Regions from separate parts of the Paenibacillus sp. FSL R7-0216 genome, predicted to be linked through region 3. Evidence: riboswitches for the same ligand, from Rfam matches in the RefSeq annotation. Region 3 holds a riboswitch; each other region holds the start of a gene.
What was found. A riboswitch is a leader RNA that binds a small molecule or an ion and turns the genes downstream of it on or off. The one in region 3 is predicted to bind cyclic di-AMP.

Region 1 (2,199 bases), 1.2 Mb from region 3:
AAAACAGCCCAAAGAAGTGCTGACCAAGACGCCAATGGATCGTTTATTAATCGAAACGGATTCCCCTTATTTAACACCACACCCATATCGTGGAAAGAGAAATGAGTCTGCGCATGTCCGCCTGGTTGCGGAAATGGCTGCCGAGCTCAAAGGGGTTACTTTTGAGGAAATCGCCGAAATTACGACCCGAAATGCAATGGAACGATTTGGAATCTCGAGGATTTAAGAGTAAATCGGATGAAAAAAAGAGGATTTCGGAAAGATTAATGCTTTTTAACCGTTAAAACCGAGATCATTACATTTTTTTAACCATTTTTTTAAAAAAACGTGGTTGATTCGTCCTTTACAACATGCATCGAAACAGGATAGAATTTTTTCAGTATCGATTTAGTGCGTTCTGGATGGACAAATTGAACGATACTTGGTTCCATGAACCAGTCTCGCTGAATCTCCTTCACGGAGAACGGGGGAACCGATACAGGCAGCGGTTGGCGGCAAGCCTCTCGCGTCGGTATTTGATTTCTTTCCAGGGTCTATGGGGTGAATTCGAGGTCATTGCGCCATGAGCGAATGAACTGAGAAAGGGCGGCTCTCTTTCGCCCGAACCCGACAGCTAACCTCGTAAGCGTATAAGAGAGGTCACTCGTGCAGCTATTACACCAAGACATTCAGGAAGCCACGAAGGAGTTCCTCTAACTCTTTCTTTGGGCTTCTTTTGTTTTGAATAAAAGTAATAGGGTCATCATACTGTTGGTAAACAGGAGGTGACGTACGCAAGAAGACTGGATCAGGATGCAAAATGGCTTGGTATTTCAATAAGAGTCAAAAAGTCAGGTTTTCAGCACCGAGAAGGTTGGATGAAACTAGGGACTGAGTAGCGGAGCGTACATAGGGGTACGTGAGCAACGGAAGGCCCGGGTGAATTCAAGATTCGATGTCGAATCAACTTCTTGATTTACTTCGTGATCAAAAGATGACTTTTTTGACAACCATAGTCGTTTTGTAAAAAGTAACTGTAGTCACGTCAATCGTTATCATGCATCGACCTAGACGGCGGGACTATGAAGGAGGACGGAAGAAATGGGCATTTTCCGCAAAGAGGAGACCCATGAATCACGCTCATCCAGCATGTCTTACGCAATGCGATGGAAGCATGAGAATTTACGTCAGATTGCGCTCGTCGGCGTTCTGACCATCGCGGTATTCATCATCATCCTAATCTGGCTGTTTGGCCAGGCACATAAAGAAGTGTCCCTGATTGTGGACGGCAGCGTCCAATCGGTGGAGACGAATAAATCCAGCGTAGCCCATCTGCTGGAGGAGCAATCGATTCAACTCAGCGCGAAGGATTCCGTATCGCTTCCGCTGGACAGCTCGCTTAAGAACGGTGACCGCATTGTCATCGTACGCGCAAAGCCGGTAAACGTGAGCGTGGACGGCATGAAAAAGGTTCACTTCACAACACAAAGCAAAGTAGAAGGCGTATTGTCCGAGATCGGCGTCACATTGGACCAAGATGACAAGGTCTCACCGACACTGGACAGTAAAGTTACCGCGAACCTGGACGTCAAGATTGTTCGGGTGAGTAAGCAAACGGTGCAGACGAAGGAGACCGTGCCTTTTAGCGTGGTCAAAACGTCGGACGCCAATCTGCTGAAAGGCACGACGAAGGTCGTTCAGCAAGGCAATGCCGGATTGGTCATTCACAACATTGAGAAAACTTACGAGGACGGAAAGTTCGTGACAAAGCGATGGCTCGGCAAAGAGGTCACTAAAAAGGCCCAGCCGAAGGTTGTTGCCGTCGGCACGAAGAAGCCAACCGCCGTTCTGTCGGCCAGCATTAACCGTACCGCAAATGCGGTGAACATTAGCGGGTTGACGACCAAAGGCGGCGTCTCTTTTGAATATAAAAAGATACTTAAAAACGTCACGTTGACCGCCTATTCGGCGGAAGAAGACGGGATTGGCACCCGCACGGCCTCCGGTACCCGCGTGACCGAAGGCAGAACAATCGCGGTTGATAAGGACGTCGTTCCACTCGGTTGGTGGGTATACATCGAGGGGATCGGCTTCCGTAAGGCGGAGGATACCGGCGGGGCTATTGATGGGAACAAGATGGATGTTTATTACGATACCCTGAAGGATGCGAAGAACTTCGGCCGGAAGAAGGGGCGTACCGTTTACGTCATCGGCCCGACG
Region 2 (2,199 bases), 1.6 Mb from region 3:
ATGGAACTGGCTGCGCAATATGAGGTCTTGACGCTGGCTTGATCTCGGCTGAAATCATCAAAGAAACACCGTAAGAAATACGGCATTTGCCGTTTTCTTACGGTGTTTTTTGTTGATCCGGGCTTTGAATTTCCTGTAAGTATTCGTCAAGCCGGTTAAACCGCTCTTCCCACAAGTTTCGGAACGAGGCGATCCACTCGTCCAACTCCTGCAGGGGTTCCGGCCGAAGCCGGTAAATCCGGCGATTCGCAACAGGTTGAACCTCGACGATGCGGGCTTCATTCAGCACCTTGAGATGCTTCGATACCTGCGGCTGCCGGACTTGGAGCCGATCCGCGATTTCTCCTACGGTTAGGGGGCCGTATCGCAGCAGTTCAACCATTTCCAGTCGATGGGGTTCGGCAAGCGCGCTCAAAGTTGCAGTGTTCATCGGTCTCACTTCCTTGTTTCGAGTATAACTTATTTAGCCGCAAATATTCCAGTAGGGGAATATGAATAATTCACGTCACTATCGGCCATCGTCTTATTTCCTCGTAATTTCAAGTCCGTACGAAATAATTAGCGTAGAAGAGCGATGTATACGCTTACCTCGACAATGCGGATCGCATTTCGTTGCCAATCCGCCTTAAACTCATCTTTACACTTTTTAGGGCGGGGAGTATGATTCATCAGTGGTAATTTTTATATGGCAAATACCTGATCGCTGAATTCTTTATTCAGTAAGAAACGGGGGAACCAACCGAAACGGGGCTTTGAGGCTTCGTTTCTGGGGTGAATCGCTTGTTTTGGCCATCCTGGCTATGAGCGTAGGGCTGCTTTCGTGCCCGAATCCGTCAGCTAACTCCGTAAGCGTCCGAAAGAGGGAATTGTCGCGGATATTCGCTTGAGTTTCAAAAAAGCGGCCGCGGGAAGGTCCAACTTTCCTGCGGCCTTTTTGTGTTGTTCTCTGCGGGAATGGGGAGCCTATAGAACCACGAATGGATAGAGACATAGGGCTATTTAGGGGAAGAAGAGAGGAAATCACCATGGTGAACAAAATTAAGCGAGTACTGATCGGCAGACCGATGAAAAGTGCCGAAATTGAAGGGGAGAAACTGAGCAAGCTCAAGGCGTTGGCGGTACTGTCCTCGGACGCGTTATCGTCTGTGGCTTACGGGACGGAACAGATTCTGATCGTCTTGATGGCGGCGGGATTTTCGGCCGTTTGGTATTCCATCCCGATCTCGTTTGCGGTTCTTGGGCTTTTACTTATTCTGATTTTGTCGTATCGGCAAACGATTTTCTCATACCCCGCCGGGGGCGGGGCTTATATCGTGGCGATGGATAACCTTGGGCGATCGACAGGTTTGCTGGCCGGCGGCTCGCTCCTGGTCGATTATGTTCTGACGGTGGCGGTCAGCTCGTCGGCGGGAACGGATGCCATTACATCCGCCTTCCCGGCGCTGCATGATCAACGGGTGTTGATTGCGCTGCTAATGATCACCTTATTAACGCTAATGAATCTTCGAGGGGTAACGGAGTCGGCATCCGTATTGGCTGTTCCGGTATATCTGTTTGTCGCGTCCATCTTTGTTCTGATCCTGTCGGGGTTGTTTAAATATTTGACTGGTGGAATTCACGCGAGCGTGCCCGAGATGGGGACGGCGGTTTCCGATATTAGTCTGTTCCTGCTGCTCAAGGCGTTCAGTTCCGGCTGTTCGGCCTTAACCGGGGTTGAGGCGGTTTCCAACGCCATCCCGAACTTCAAGCAGCCGGCCGAACGTAATGCTGCAGCTACGCTGGTGATGATGGGTGTCATTCTCTGCACCATGTTTATCGGAATCAGTGCGCTGGCCTATTGGTACGGTATCGCTCCTGATCCGAAAGCAACCGTTGTCTCGCAGATAGCCGAGTCGACCTTCGGCCGGGGTGCTTTATACTACGTCATCCAGGCGATTACGGCGCTGATCCTGTTCCTGGCCGCCAATACGGCCTACTCAGCCTTTCCATTGCTGGCGTTTATGCTGGCCAAAGACAAGTACATGCCGCATGCGTTTATGGTGCGCGGGGACCGGCTCGGTTTTTCGAACGGGATTATTTTCCTTGGCGTGGCTTCGGCGTTGCTGGTTCTCGGGTTCCATGGCAACACGGAGAGCTTGATTCCGTTATACGCAGTTGGCGTATTTATTCCGTTCACCTTGTCACAGCTCGGGATGATGA
Region 3 (2,199 bases):
TCCCAAGCCTTCATGGAATCGGTGGTTTCCGAGCCCAAATCAAGCATCATCTGCTTGTTGGCGTTGCTGGAGGAAGCGATCTCCTCAAAGCCGACGACTTGGCCGGTCGTCATGTGGACATCGACGGTCACAGCGCTTAGCGCTTCGGTGGGATCGTTATAACGGACGCGGAACACGTCATAAGGAAACTTCTTTTCATATGTTTTTAAGTAAGGGGCCAGAAGATCGGCTTTGGTCAAATAACCAAACAAATCGGAACGTGTTTCGTATGTAATTAAGGCTTTATCCTTCATAGGTTCAGACAGATTCAGGTTTAAGACAGACCCGGCGAACTCAGCTGCGCTGGCCGCTGCTTTCGTTTTACTGATGACCTCATCCGCTTGCTGCAGCTGCAGCGATTCCGAGTCGGTGCTTGGGAACAACTGAACGGCGATAAACACAATGAATCCGAGAGCGGCCAGCAACCACAGATTCTTCGTTTTCATCCTGCGGCCAGTTGGTTTCAAAGAGGAACTCACTCGCAAAACTCCTTTTTTATTTGGTAAAATTCACTTTTTGAACACGTACTCTTTATATAGATGAGGTATGATTTCCCCCCAAGTACGTCAAAGTAAAGATAACACAGCTGCCCCCCCTACGCCAGACGCGAGACAAAATTGACGAGAAACGGCAATAACTCCGGCAAGCTTTCGCATCGCTCAGATACGGGGCGAAGTTTATCCCTCTACCCCTTCATTTCGCCCTTTTTTGTTCTTTTTCATGAAAATAGAGCTTTGTAGCGGAAGGAAATAAGGGATATAATCCATTTGACGAAAAAATGAATGAAAACAATTGAAAAGAAACTCGGCCGAATTTCGTAATGAAAACGGGGGAACCGTATCTTTTGGGGTGAATTTCGCAGAACTTCGCGCAGCCGGCTAGGAAGCGGCGGAAGTGTCAGCGAATAGGGCAACTGTGCATGTCCGAATCCGTCAGCTAACCTCGTAGGCCTGTGCAGCAGGAACCAAACACCGAAAGGCATTGGATTTCCAGTGCTTTTTTCTTTTGTGCTTTTTTCATAACAACGATGAGGTGAACAAGTTGCATTTTAAGAAAATCAGCCTTTCTCCGCCGCAAATCTTGACGATCGGGTTCGCACTAATCATTTTGCTGGGTGCGTTCTTGCTAATGCTGCCGATCTCCAGTACGACCGGGGAAACGTTGCCGTTCGTCGACGCGTTGTTCACGGCAACTTCGGCAACCTGTGTGACGGGATTGGTTGTGGTCGATACCGGCACCTATTTTTCCACTTTTGGGCAAGTCGTCATTGTTTTGCTCATCCAGGTCGGAGGGCTCGGCTTTATGACCATGGCCACGTTGTTCTCCTTAGTCCTCAAACGAAAAATCTCACTGAGGGACCGTCTCCTCCTTCAGGAGGCGATGAATCAAAATTCGGTAGAGGGAATCGTTCGGCTGATCCGCAAGGTCCTGTTGTATTCGCTAATGATCGAATCCGGCGCGGCCCTTCTGTTCACGATTCGCTGGGCGTTTGATATGCCGTTTGGCAGAGCTTTGTACTTTGGGATTTGGCATGCGGTCTCGATGTTTAATAATGCGGGCTTTGACTTGTTTGGCGATTATCAAAGCTTAACGAAATACGTCGCTGACCCGATCGTTAACTTTGTGGCCATGTTTCTGATCGTGTCCGGCGGGCTTGGATTTATTGTGCTGTCCGACGTATTCGAGTTTCGGAAGCGGCGGAAGCTTTCGCTGCATTCGAAAGTGGTCTTATCGATGACGTCAGCATTGATTGTGATCGGAGCGATCGTTGTTTTCATTTTCGAATTCACGAACTCTAAGACGCTTGAACCTCTCAGCTGGAGCGGGAAGATTTGGGGATCGTTCTTCCAATCGGTTACACCGCGTACGGCGGGAGCCAATACGCTGGACATCGGAGCGCTGCGACAAGCGACGCAATTTTTCATGATCATCTTGATGTTTATCGGGGCTTCCCCGAGCTCAACGGGCGGCGGGATCAAAACGACCACGTTTACGATTCTGGTCGGCGCGGTTGGTTCGATGATTCGCGGACGTACGGACCTGGTTCTGTTCCGGTACCGGATGGCCGAGGAACGGATTTTCAAAGCCTTGACGATTACGTTGCTTGCGTTGTTCCTTGTTGTGGCGGTGGCGATGGTGTTGTCTACCACAGAAGACGCG
Region 4 (2,199 bases), 1.3 Mb from region 3:
CTGTTGGCGGGGATGGCGGTGCTGCGCATGATTTTAACCCCTTTGATTCAGGCCGGAATATTCTACGGTTTTATCCCGTCCGAAAGTCGGAGCCCGGGCTTCCCACTCTTCCGGGGAATGAAAGAATTCGGCAGGCCGGTAATCCTGTTTTATGCGCTGGAGCTTATGTTAACGTTGCTACCGGCCTTCTGGATTGTGCCGAAGCTAATATCCCTTTGGCCAGGACTGGCGGGGGTTGAAACACCCACCACAACCTGGCTGGTCGGGCTCGGCTTAATTCTAGGCTGGTTTATCTATGGCTGGCTCATCCGACAATGCCTGCTGTTTGCCCAATTCGGCTATTTGTTCAAAGCTGGCGTCTGGAACTCCCTGCTGATGTGCTTTCGGAGCCTCCTGCAAGCCGTCTCGATCTCTGCCATTCTCGGGTCTTTCGGACTAATTCTCTTCTTCCTGTTCGGGACAGCTTCTTGGTTTTGGACCGGTATGCTTGCCCTCATTCTGCAGCAGACGTATCCTCTTTTTCGCAGCGCATTCAAAGTCTGGAAGTTGGCCTCTCAATTTCACCTTTGGCAGTCAAAAACACAAAAAAGTTAAAATTTTTTTACTCCCCCAACCCCCAGAAAAATCAAGGCCTTCGCCAATTGGCGGAGGCCTTGAGTCCTATTTCCCCTCTTAATCTTGTGAATTAACCATTGCCAAAAGATACCTGGTTTTGTTACAATAACAGCAACGCAATTTCAGTAACAGTTTTGTAATTATTTTTGTCATCTTTGGCAGGAGAATGACGCCAGATGTCGAATATGTAAATTCAGGTGTGAAATCAAAGCCGAATTCCCTTCGCCAGGGAAACGGGGGAACCACTTTGGGTGAATTGATCTCGCTTTAGAGGGATCATAGGGAACCTTCAACCGAATCCTTAAGCTAACCTCGTAGGCATTGGAAGGAGCATAACTTCTTGAAAAAGCGTTTGACTGTAGCAGCAGTAAGTTTTGCATTGCTTTTCACCATTGGAACTGGTAGCGTTTTCGCCGATTCCAAACTGGACACCGTAATCGACGGCGCGCTTGGAAGCGACTACGTTTCCGGCGGAACCACCACAGCCGGTTTCGACTGTTCCGGATTTACCATGTACGTCTTCTCTAAAATCGGCATCAAGCTGCCTCACCAATCCGGATCCCAATACAAAATGGGAACCGCCGTTGAGAAAAGCGAATTGATCGCCGGCGATCTGGTCTTCTTCAATACTTCCGGTAAAGGCATTTCTCATGTCGGCATCTACGTCGGCGACGGCAAATTTGCTCATGCTTCCTCCTCCAAGGGCGTAGTCATCAGCAAATTAAGCGATAAGTATTACGTCGAGCGTTACGTTGGAGCCAAACGGATCATGAGCAACGACAAGTATGAAGATGTGACCGGTGAAGTTGCTGAGCACGATGATGTTCAATAAGTAAAACCACGAAGCCCGTGGGGATGTTGATAACAACGTCTCTGCGGGTTTTTTCTTTCTCCTCGCTCCGCTCCTTAGGAACCATTACCCACGAAATCCTTCGTCAAAACAGGCCAAAAGAAGCCTTTTTCCCTACAAACTTGTCAACTCTGGACGCCTTTGGTAAAATGAAAAACGTAAATAGTAACAACTTTGTAATGATTCTTGTAACTGTTCTTGTGCAGCATCTTGGGTGCAACCTACAATGAAATGCCGAATTCCCAGGCACCCGGGAAACGGGGGACCCACCAAAGGGTGAATTGATCTGCTTCGTGATGGAAAGAAGCCTTTTTGAACTGCCTTTCCAATCAAGGTTAAATAGTCAGGTTTGGAGCACCGAGAAGGTTGGATGAAGCTAGGGGCTGAGCAGCGCAGCGTAGCTGAAAGCTACGTGAGCAGCGGAAGGCCCGGCTGAATTCAAGATTCGATGCCGAATCCTCATCTTGAGCTGCTTCGTGATCTGAAGATAACTATTTAACCTACCTCTATAGTGAGATCATAGGGAACCTTCAACCGAATCCATAAGCTAACCTCGTAGGCCTTGGAAGGAGTATGACATCTTGAGAAAGACTTTGACAGCAGCGGTAACGAGTTTGGCCCTTCTGTTCACCTTGGGGGCAGGGAGCGCCTTTGCCGACGCGGAAGCCACGGAAACAACGCCGCTAGCCAGTATCGTAGATTCCGTATACGGGACGCCTTATAAATTTGGGGGC

Region 1: it holds a riboswitch for cyclic di-AMP, as region 3 does, so the genes downstream of both, MKZ15_RS00145 (3D domain-containing protein) here and MKZ15_RS18705 (TrkH family potassium uptake protein) in region 3, are expected to answer to the same signal.
Region 2: it holds a riboswitch for cyclic di-AMP, as region 3 does, so the genes downstream of both, MKZ15_RS01965 (APC family permease) here and MKZ15_RS18705 (TrkH family potassium uptake protein) in region 3, are expected to answer to the same signal.
Region 4: it holds a riboswitch for cyclic di-AMP, as region 3 does, so the genes downstream of both, MKZ15_RS00585 (C40 family peptidase) here and MKZ15_RS18705 (TrkH family potassium uptake protein) in region 3, are expected to answer to the same signal.

The regions. Positions count from the first base shown of each region.
Region 1 is NZ_CP150222.1:31,074-33,272, forward strand. Features, by position in the region: gene MKZ15_RS00140 (TatD family hydrolase) at 1-226, shown strand, start outside; cyclic di-AMP (ydaO/yuaA leader) riboswitch at 432-643, shown strand; gene MKZ15_RS00145 (3D domain-containing protein) at 1,081-2,199, shown strand, end outside.
Region 2 is NZ_CP150222.1:445,346-447,544, forward strand. Features, by position in the region: gene MKZ15_RS01955 (DsrE family protein) at 1-42, shown strand, start outside; gene MKZ15_RS01960 (metalloregulator ArsR/SmtB family transcription factor) at 98-430, opposite strand; cyclic di-AMP (ydaO/yuaA leader) riboswitch at 692-867, shown strand; gene MKZ15_RS01965 (APC family permease) at 1,026-2,199, shown strand, end outside.
Region 3 is NZ_CP150222.1:4,077,720-4,079,918, reverse strand. Features, by position in the region: gene MKZ15_RS18710 (type II CAAX endopeptidase family protein) at 1-485, opposite strand, end outside; cyclic di-AMP (ydaO/yuaA leader) riboswitch at 836-1,006, shown strand; gene MKZ15_RS18705 (TrkH family potassium uptake protein) at 1,072-2,199, shown strand, end outside.
Region 4 is NZ_CP150222.1:127,296-129,494, reverse strand. Features, by position in the region: gene MKZ15_RS00590 (hypothetical protein) at 1-594, shown strand, start outside; cyclic di-AMP (ydaO/yuaA leader) riboswitch at 815-951, shown strand; gene MKZ15_RS00585 (C40 family peptidase) at 956-1,447, shown strand; cyclic di-AMP (ydaO/yuaA leader) riboswitch at 1,688-2,042, shown strand; gene MKZ15_RS00580 (C40 family peptidase) at 2,047-2,199, shown strand, end outside.